One region of the Rossellomorea oryzaecorticis genome, then DNA from elsewhere that is predicted to be linked to it. Evidence: riboswitches for the same ligand, from Rfam matches in the RefSeq annotation. Region 1 holds a riboswitch; each other region holds the start of a gene.
The links. Region 1 has a riboswitch for lysine ahead of ACKA06_RS04330 (Na+/H+ antiporter NhaC family protein). Riboswitches for the same ligand answer to the same signal wherever they lie in the genome.
Positions count from the first base shown of each region.

Region 2: it holds a riboswitch for lysine, as region 1 does, so the genes downstream of both, lysA (diaminopimelate decarboxylase) here and ACKA06_RS04330 (Na+/H+ antiporter NhaC family protein) in region 1, are expected to answer to the same signal.
Region 3: it holds a riboswitch for lysine, as region 1 does, so the genes downstream of both, ACKA06_RS12435 (aspartate kinase) here and ACKA06_RS04330 (Na+/H+ antiporter NhaC family protein) in region 1, are expected to answer to the same signal.

Region 1 covers NZ_JBJOSA010000003.1:14,904-18,187, reverse strand. The annotation lists gene ACKA06_RS04340 (HD-GYP domain-containing protein) at 1-666, shown strand, start outside; gene yunB (sporulation protein YunB) at 768-1,490, shown strand; lysine riboswitch at 1,650-1,832, shown strand; gene ACKA06_RS04330 (Na+/H+ antiporter NhaC family protein) at 1,947-3,284, shown strand, end outside.
Region 2 covers NZ_JBJOSA010000001.1:86,368-89,651, reverse strand. The annotation lists gene ahpC (alkyl hydroperoxide reductase subunit C) at 1-515, opposite strand, end outside; lysine riboswitch at 1,394-1,569, shown strand; gene lysA (diaminopimelate decarboxylase) at 1,688-2,974, shown strand; gene ACKA06_RS00435 (GNAT family N-acetyltransferase) at 3,030-3,284, opposite strand, start outside.
Region 3 covers NZ_JBJOSA010000009.1:97,668-100,951, reverse strand. The annotation lists gene ACKA06_RS12435 (aspartate kinase) at 1-1,155, opposite strand, end outside; lysine riboswitch at 1,358-1,536, opposite strand; gene uvrC (excinuclease ABC subunit UvrC) at 1,783-3,284, opposite strand, start outside.

The sequences.
Region 1 (3,284 bases):
GGGATCGAACTGAATCTTTCCCAAAAACAGCTTGAAGAGCTCGGCATCGGTGCGATTCTTCATGATGTTGGAAAGATGCTTGTATCGGAAGAGGTTCTCATGAAGCCCGGCAGATTGACAGAAGAAGAATTCGTGGAAGTCCAGAAACATACCGAGCACGGTTTTGACATATTAAGAAAGCTGCAGACGATCTCCCTGCTGGTGGCCCACTGTGCATATCAGCATCATGAGAGGCTGGATGGATCGGGTTACCCCCGTGGGCTTAAGGGTGAGGACATCCATCCTTATGCCAAGATCATCGCAGTCGCTGATGTCTTTGATGCGATGACCTCCAACCGGGTGTACAGGGAAGCCATGCTCCCTCATGAAGCGCTCGAAATCCTTTACGCAGGTTCAGGTTCATTATTCGATCCGAATGTGATCGAAGCGTTCAGGAGATCGGTCGCGATTTATCCGAACGGGATGATCGTTGAATTGAATGATGAGAAAAAAGGGATTGTAACGAGTCAAAACAGAGGGGTGACAGACAGGCCGGTCATCCGCGTGATCGAAGAAAAAGGGGAAGAATTGTATGCTCCTTATGAATTGGACTTAAGCACGGAGCTTGATAAAGTCATCACAGGTTTTGATGTCGATTATGAGCCGTCACCTAGTAAAATTAAATAATTTTTTTGCGTTAAACCCTCCTTAGGAAGCATAAGAATAGCTTGTAAGGGGGGATTTTTTTGTCTAAGTTCAAAACACACAAACCCCGAAGAGGAGGGCCCTTGCCTTTTCGCCATGTGATGATCATCACTATCATTTTCTTCATGTTTTCCACAGGGGCTGGTCTCTGGATCGTAAACCTGGGCTTGAAGCCGACCCTGCTTGCCTATGCCGAAACGCAGACGAGCAGAATCGGGACGATGGTTATCAATAAAGCGATCAACAAAAAGGTGGCCGGATCAATTGAACTGGAGGAAATAACGGAAGAAGTGAAAAATGCAGAAGGGGAGGTGGTCTCCCTCAGGTTCAATACACAGAATATCAACAGGGTTCAGGGAGAAATCACTAATTTGGTGCAGTTATATTTAAAAGATGCGGAAAAAGGGAATATCGAAAATCTCGAATACATCACGGATATTGAAATAGACGAGGATGGGACGAAAGCCGATGAAGGAATTGTCTATTCTGTCCCTCTGGGTCAGGCTACAAACAATGCATTACTAGGGAACCTGGGACCAAAAGTTCCTATAAGGTTCCATTCCATCGGGGACGTGCGATCGGATATCAAACACACGGTCGAAGAGTTCGGCATCAACAATGCCCTCGTCAAAGTCTATGTTACCCTTACCGTCAACGTCCAGATCATCATCCCGTTTGCAACTAAAACCGAAACCATCAAGCAGGATGTACTGATTGCCATGGATACCGTCCACCTGGATGTACCGCAATTCTTCAACAACAGCGGCGACGGCACATCTCCATCAATCGAAATGCCGACGAATTGATGCTGCCCGCGGAAAGCGAGGTCTTGCACGGAAATCAATTGCGACAATCAAGAATGGAAAAAACTTCCCTCACCCCATCTCGAATTAAAAGTTGTCAAAAAAGTGATAGTTTGATATATTTAAAAAGGAAATTTTAATATTATAACCACATCATCAATCCGATGGGGTAGAGGTGCAGGGTTCAAGAGTAAGCTGTTTGAGGATGACAACTGAGACAACAGATGAAAGGGAACCTTTGCCGAAGCAGATATGTTCGTCAAAAGCATATATGCTGGGGTTATCTTGAAGAAGGGTAACACTGTCATTATGGGGGACACTCTATAATGGGGAGCTACAGATCGTGATGGAGCACTTACATTACTCATTAAAGGTAATGATAGGATCCTCTATCATTACCTTTTTTATATTCCTCTGTCATGCTAATGGTTCCCCCCTATCAAGTAGGAGGAGGACATTATGGAAAACACGATTTATTCAATCATCCCGCCCCTTTTAGCCATCCTGATGGTTATTCTGACGAGACGCGTACTGCTCTCGCTGGGTGTAGGGATCATCGCTTCAGCACTTCTTATTACAAATTTCTCTATCACAGGTACAGCCGCTAAGATATGGGAGGCCGTCAAAGGTATTTTCGTCGCAGACGGCGGATTGAACACATGGAATGTGTACATCATCTTTTTCTTATTGATTCTTGGCGTCATCACTGCATTCGTCAACATCTCAGGCGGAAGCCGCGCATTCGGTGAATGGGCGATGAAACGCGTGAAGACCAGAAGAGGCGCGCAGCTGCTCGCAGCCGTTTTAGGTATCATTATTTTTATTGATGATTATTTCAATGCGCTTGCGGTCGGACAGGTTGCAAGGCCGATCACGGACCGTCACAAAATTTCACGTGCGAAACTTGCTTATATCATCGATTCGACATCAGCTCCGGTCTGTGTCGTATCACCGGTATCAAGCTGGGGAGCATATATCATCGGAATCATCGGTTCGATCCTTGCGACTCACAGCATCACCGAGTACACGGCATTCTCTGCATTTATTCAAATGATCCCAATGAATCTGTATGTTTGGGCAGCGCTTCTGCTCGTATTGGTAGTAGCGTTTAAAGGCTTTGATTTCGGTAAAATGAAAGAGCATGAAGACAGGGCAATCACGACAGGGAATCTGTATGATCCAGACAAGGAAATCCCGGGAGAACTGAAAAATGATCTTCCAGTCAGCTCCAAAGGGACAGTCGGTGATCTGGCATGGCCGATCATTGCGCTTGTCGCTGGAACCGTCGGCATGATGCTATGGACAGGGTATAAGGCAGTCGGAGCCTTTGACATCATCCCGGTGTTTGAAAACACGGATGTAACAAAGTCACTATTATACGGCAGTTTATTTGCACTGGCGATTGCACTTATTCTTTTCTTCCGTCAAGTAAGCTTGAAGGGTGTGGAAGGGAGTGCAGTCGGGACAGCGGTAGTGGAAGGAATCAAATCGATGCTTCCTGCCGTATATATCCTTATTTTTGCATGGGCCATCGTCACGCTGATCGATGAGCTTCAAACGGGCACGTACCTTGCAGGGCTGGTTGAAAAATCAAACATGCCAGTCGAGCTGCTTCCAGTACTGTTGTTCTTGGTCGCCGGTATCATGGCCTTCTCTACGGGTACTTCATGGGGCTCCTTCGGGATCCTGCTTCCGATCGCTGGTGAAATTGCAGCGGCGACAGACGTAAGTGTATTACTTCCTGCGATGGCAGCCGTATTGGCAGGTGCTGTACTTGGAGATCACTGTTCACCGATT
Region 2 (3,284 bases), on a different contig from region 1:
TCCTGCCATTTAGCCGGGCAAACTTCGCCTGGGTTGTTGCGCACGTATTGTGCCGCCTTGATTTTGCTGATTAGGATATCTGCATCACGGCCGATGCCGCCAGCATTGATTTCAACTGTTTGGATGACACCATCAGGATCGATGATGAATGTTCCGCGGTCAGCAAGACCGTCTTCTTCGTTCAATACTTCGAAGTTGCGGGATACTGTTTGAGATGGATCCCCGATCATCGCGTATTTGATTTTACCGATTTTTTCAGAGCTGTCATGCCAGCCTTTGTGTGTGAAATGTGTATCTGTAGAAACGGAATATACTTCTACGCCAAGGGCTTTAAGAGCCTCGTAGTTATTTTGAAGGTCTTCAAGTTCTGTAGGGCATACAAATGTGAAGTCTGCAGGGTAGAAGCAGAAAATGCTCCATTGACCTTTCAGGCTTTCGTCAGTGACAGTGATGAATTCACCATCTTTGAATGCTTCTGCTTTGAATGGTTTTACTTCTGTTCCGATTAAAGACATAGTGTAAATTCCTCCTAAATGATTGTAGTGATGTGATTGAGAATTATTAATACTTTATAATAATTCTAATTCGATATTCATTATTATATATGCAGGTGAAAAAGTCAAGGAAGAAGATCGTTTATTTTGCAAAAAATGCAGTTTGGTGTCGTGAATGGATGTTATGGGTTCTTCTCCCTTGTAGCGGATGCTTTTATAAAATAAGCAACGAGGATAGTTTACCCCATTCTGGATGATTGAATCATGGGAAAGCTTTCGTTAGTATAGGAAATTCGCAGGGCGCAATTGTTTTTTTATAAGGTGCAATGATGAAATGAGGGGTAGAATTATGTTTTTGAAAGGTACAAATAATATTTGAAGGGTAGAATAAGTTATTTGAGAGGCACAATTCCGGTATGAGGCAGGAAATTGACAGAATAAAGAAGCGGTTATAATGATGAAGGGCTTAATAAATAAGTGAAAAGGCATTATTTTTAATAGAAAGGCATTACGTTCTTCTCAATCATAAAAGAAAATACCCCTCTGCTTCCGAATAGAGGAAATTCGACAAGAAGTGCACAATTATTTTTTTATAAGGTACAATAATCCGATGAAGGGTAGAATTATGTACTTGAAAGGTACAAAAATCCCTCTGTAGGGCAGAATAATCTATCTGAGAGGCCTAATTCCAATGTAGGGCAGAGTATAGCCCGGTAAAAGGATAAGGTTAGGATAATAAATGGAACACTTTATATGTAAGAAGGCAATATTTTTATAAAAAAGGACAACTTTCTTCTCGATCCCCAAAAGAAAACGGCCCGCGGCCCGAATAGGGGAAATAGATTGACAATTTTTCAGCACCGGTGGTATAGTTGCTGTACAAACTAATAAACTTACTCTCTGATAATAGAGGCGCGAGAATGAGGAGTAGCTTTCCTGAGGATGATGGATCCCGGGACGGAAAGTGAAAGGCAGATCGCCGAAACGGGAAACAGCCAATCGGTTTCCTGTTGGGCTGGCATTGAACAAGTGTCAGACTGTCACAATGGTCACGTTGTGGAGAACTATTGAAGAGATGTTAATACAGAATTCTTCAGAACGTTCTTCGTTTTGATCAGGAAACCGTATGAGCATCGCTTCATACGGTTTTTTTGTGTAGTTTTTTTCGGAGGGGTTTCAGGAGGAGATTCAAGATGACAGCAATGACAACGAATGTACAGGGACAATTGGAGATCGGAGGGGTGAGCACAGGCGAGCTGACGGCAGCGTACGGCACTCCGCTGATGGTCTATGATGAGGACATGATCCGCCGCAATGCACGCGCGTTCCGCGAGTCGTTCATCGAGAGCGGGCTTGAGTTCCAGGTGGCGTATGCGAGCAAGGCATTTATGTGCAAGGAAATGGTACGCCTTGCGGAAGAGGAGAATCTGTCGCTGGATGTCGTGTCCGGCGGGGAACTGTATACGGCTCTCGAAGCGGGATTCCCGGCTGGACGGATTCATTTTCACGGCAACAATAAATCTGAGGAAGAACTCGTGATGGCGCTTGAAGCAGGGATCGGCTGCTTTGTGGTCGACAGCTTCCTTGAGCTTGAGCTTCTGCATGAGCTGGCGAAAGAGCGGGAGCAGCAGGTGAATATCCTGCTCCGCGTGACGCCGGGAGTCGAGGCCCATACACATGACTACATCATGACGGGGCAGGACGATTCGAAGTTCGGCTTTGGCATTTCGACCGGACAGGCCGACCGCGCAATGCAGATCGCCCTTTGCAAGCCGCATTACAATGTGCTCGGGATCCACTCGCATATCGGGTCGCAGATATTTGAACTTGACGGATTCCAGCAGGCGATCACCGTGCTGTCCGATTTCCTTCAAAGTGTGAGGCTCGAGTGCGACGTCACACTGCCGGTCCTGAACATCGGGGGCGGTTTCGGGGTGCGTTATACGGAAGAAGACAAGCCGCTTCCAATTTCCGAATATGTAAAAGCGATCACGGACTGCGTGAAGGAAAGCTTCGGAGAGAACGGGTATCCGCTGCCGGAAGTATGGGTGGAGCCGGGACGCAGCATCGTCGCCGAGGCAGGAACGACGCTCTATAAGGTCGGATCCAAGAAAATCATTCCTGACGTGCGCACGTATGTGTCTGTCGACGGTGGGATGACCGATAATCTTCGTCCGGCTCTTTACGGGGCGAAATATCATGCGGTGCTGGCGAACCGACCGAATGAGGAATGCACGGAGCTTGTCAGCATTGCCGGGAAGTGCTGTGAGTCAGGTGACATGCTCATCTGGGATCTGAAGCTTCCGCCGGTGAACTTCGGCGACACCCTGGCTGTGTTTAGTACCGGTGCCTACGGATATTCGATGGCTAACAACTATAACCGGATCCCGCGTCCGGCTGTTGTGTTTGTGAAAGACGGGGAGTCGCGCGTAGTGATCGAACGGGAAACGTATGCGGATCTGGTGAGACTCGACCGTTAAAACGGAAAGAACCTTTGCCGGGTTGGAAGGCAAAGGTTCTTTTTTTAGACAGGGGTCAGAGGATTTCCTTCTCCATCACCACGTTGGTGGTCTTGTATCCGATCTTTTCATATAAGCCCCGGGCAATCTTGTTATGTCCGAATACGTGCAGGCCGATTTTGTTCATCCCGAGTTGTTTCGCTTTTTCTTCAATTGCCTGCATGGTTTTTTTGCCATAGCCTTTTCCCTGGTACTCATCTTTGATCCGGATATCATAGATAAAGCCTTTCTCAGGGGATTGTCTGGCAAGCCATATGATTCCTGCCCCTTC
Region 3 (3,284 bases), on a different contig from region 1:
ATCCACCACGGCCGACACCTTGATTTCAGATGTGCTGACCATTTTGACGATGATGTCATTTTGAGCAAGGACCTCGAACATTTCTGCCGCCACTCCCGGGTTCGAGATCATTCCGGAACCGACGATTGATACCTTGGCAAGATCTCGTTCATGCTCGATATGCGTGAAGCCGAGCTCATCCTGATTCTTCTCCAATACAGACAGGGCTTCTTCAAGGTCATGTTCCTTGATTGAAAAAGATAGATTCGTTGTATCCTTGTCTGTCTGGCTCTGAATGATGATGTCCACGTTCAGATGATTCCTGGCCAGGGTTGTGAATACGGACGATAGGCCTGTCAATGCGTTCCCGAGCCCGAACACTGTCACCCTTACGATTTCATCTTCAAATGCGACTCCTCTTACCACCAAATTCTGTTCCATGCTTGCTTCCTCCTCAATGTACGTACCTTCGACTTTTTCAAGGCTTGATCTCACTTCCAGCGGGATTTGATAATTTTTCGCAAACTCGACAGCCCTTGGATGAAGGACCCCTGCCCCCAGATTGGCAAGCTCGAGCATTTCGTCATACGAAATCGATGGCAGCTTCCTTGCACCCTTTATATATCGGGGATCGGATGAATAGACCCCGTCCACATCTGTATAAATATCACACCGGTCTGCTTTCAGTGCAGCCGCGATTGCCACTGCGGTCGTGTCAGATCCCCCGCGGCCGAGCGTAGTGATTTCACCTGAAGGCGTCATACCCTGAAACCCTGCTACGATCACGACTTTTCCGCTTTCCAGCTGTGCTGTCATCTTTTCTGTATGAATATTGATGATGCGTGCGTTGCTGTGGACGGATTCCGTCTCGATCCCCGCTTGCCATCCAGTGTACGAAATGGCTTCCTGACCGGCCTGAATCAGCGCCATTGTCAATAGTGATATGGTTACCTGTTCCCCAGTCGACAACAGCATATCCATTTCCCTTTTACTTGGGCGTGAAGTGATTTCCCTTGCCATTCCTACTAGCGCATCCGTTGTTTTCCCCATGGCGGATACGACCACGACCACGTCATTTCCCCGATTCTTCTCTTCTAAAATTCTTGACGCAACATTTTGAATTTTTTCGACAGATCCTACAGATGTCCCGCCGAATTTTTGAACGATAATACTCACAGCTTCTCCTTCTTTCTCTTTGAGTGTAGAAATAGAATCTTATTTTTTGAAGAGAATCATCTGACTACTGTTGAGATCCCGCTGCAGCGAGGATATTGTTTCATCCTTCTGCAGTCCCATGCCTGATAATAAAAAAAGCAATGAGATGGAGGTCTCATTGCTTATGAACTTAAAGTAAAAAATACTGATCCGTTCATCGGCATTGTGAGATAGCTCTCCAAGATTGATTCATCTTGACAATCCTGCATTTCTTAAACGCAGGACCAGCGGGATTAGTATGAGTCCAATACCACTTCGGCGAATCTCCCCTTCCCAGACATCTCATCGGAGCCCATACTCCTCTTTGCCTGTACTCTTGAAGTTCGCACCTCTATCACCACTTTTGAAAGTGATAATGTTTTAAATTATCGATAATTATAGCACACGAAAAAATTGGAAGCAATGAGGTTTTTATAAAATTGCGATAAATTTTTTGGGTCATTCGGGTGAAACGAACGTTTCACCCGCTTTTCAGCGGAGCTGAAAAGTCCCATATCAAATAAGAAAGCCTGGACCAAGCTCGCTTGGTCCAGGCTTTCTTATTTGATATGGGAAATGAACCAACAAATTAAACGTTATCCATATACCCTATTCGTTTAGTTTCTCATGCAAAACTTTCGCCACTGATTCAGGGATTCCGATGTCCTGAAGTTCCTCTGCCGTTGCTTCTTTCATTTTTTTCATGGAGCCGAAGTGTTTGAGAAGCTGTTTTTTGCGCTTTGGTCCGATTCCGTCGATGTCGTCGAGGATGGATTGGAAGGCGCTTTTTCCGCGCAGCTGGCGGTGGAATGTGATAGCGAAACGGTGGACTTCGTCCTGGATTCGCTGGAGCAGGTAAAATTCCTGACTGCGTTTTTCCAGGGGTACGATCTGCAAGGGATTTCCGTATAGGAGCTCGGATGTCTGGTGTTTATCGTCCTTGGCAAGGCCGCCTAAAGGTATATCAAGTCCCAGCTCATTTTCAAGCACTTCACGGGCCGCTTCGATCTGGCCTTTTCCTCCGTCGATGATGATGAGGTCCGGAAGCGGAAGACCATCCTTCAATACCCTCGAGTACCGTCTTCTTACCACTTCCCGCATCGAGTCATAATCATCCGGGCCTTTGACGGTCTTTATCTTGTATTTCCGGTATTCTTTTTTAGCAGGCTTTCCATCCACGAAGACGATCATCGCTGATACCGGAGCGGAGCCTTGTATATTCGAGTTATCGAATGCTTCGATCCGGAACGGGGTATAGATCCCCATCTGTTCGCCGAGACTTTCAATCGCTTTGATCGTCCTCTCCTCATCTCGCTCGATCAGGGCAAACTTCTCATCAAGCGCCTGCTTGGCATTTTTCTCCGCCAATTTCACCAGCTCTTTTTTCTTGCCCCTTTTCGGCTGTGTGATCTTCACTTCAAGGAGTTTCATGGCGAGTTCTTCGTCAATATCCTCCGGCAGAAAAATTTCTCTCGGCTTGAAATGGTTTGCTTTTGAATAAAACTGGCCAAGGAATGTCAGGAATTCATCTTCAGGTTCGTTGTAAAGAGGGAATAATGAAACATCGCGTTCAATCAATTTACCCTGCCTCACAAAGAAGACCTGCACACACATCCAGCCTTTATCGACGGCGAAACCAAACACATCCCGGTCTGTAAAGTCGGTCATCGTCATCTTCTGCTTTTCCATCGTTGCTTCTATATGAAGGATTTGATCCCGGAATTCCTTTGCCCGTTCAAACTCAAGATTTTCAGAAGCTTCCTTCATTTTTTCCGAAAGCTCTTTCTTGATTTCTTTGTATCCTCCGTTGAGGAATCTCGCAATTTCATCCGTCATTTCCCTGTACGTTTCTTTGCTCACTTCTTTTACACAAGGGGCGAGGCACTGTCCCATATGGTAATAGAGGCAGACGCGGTCAGGAAGTGTGGTACATTTACGCAGCGGGTAAAGTCGGTCAAGCAGCTTTTTCGTTTCATTCGCCGCACCCACATTCGGGTAGGGGCCGAAATACTTTCCTTTTCCCCTCTGTACCTTGCGGGTCGTAATCAACCGCGGATGACGCTCATTGGTCAATTTGATGAAAGGGTAACTTTTGTCATCCTTTAACATGA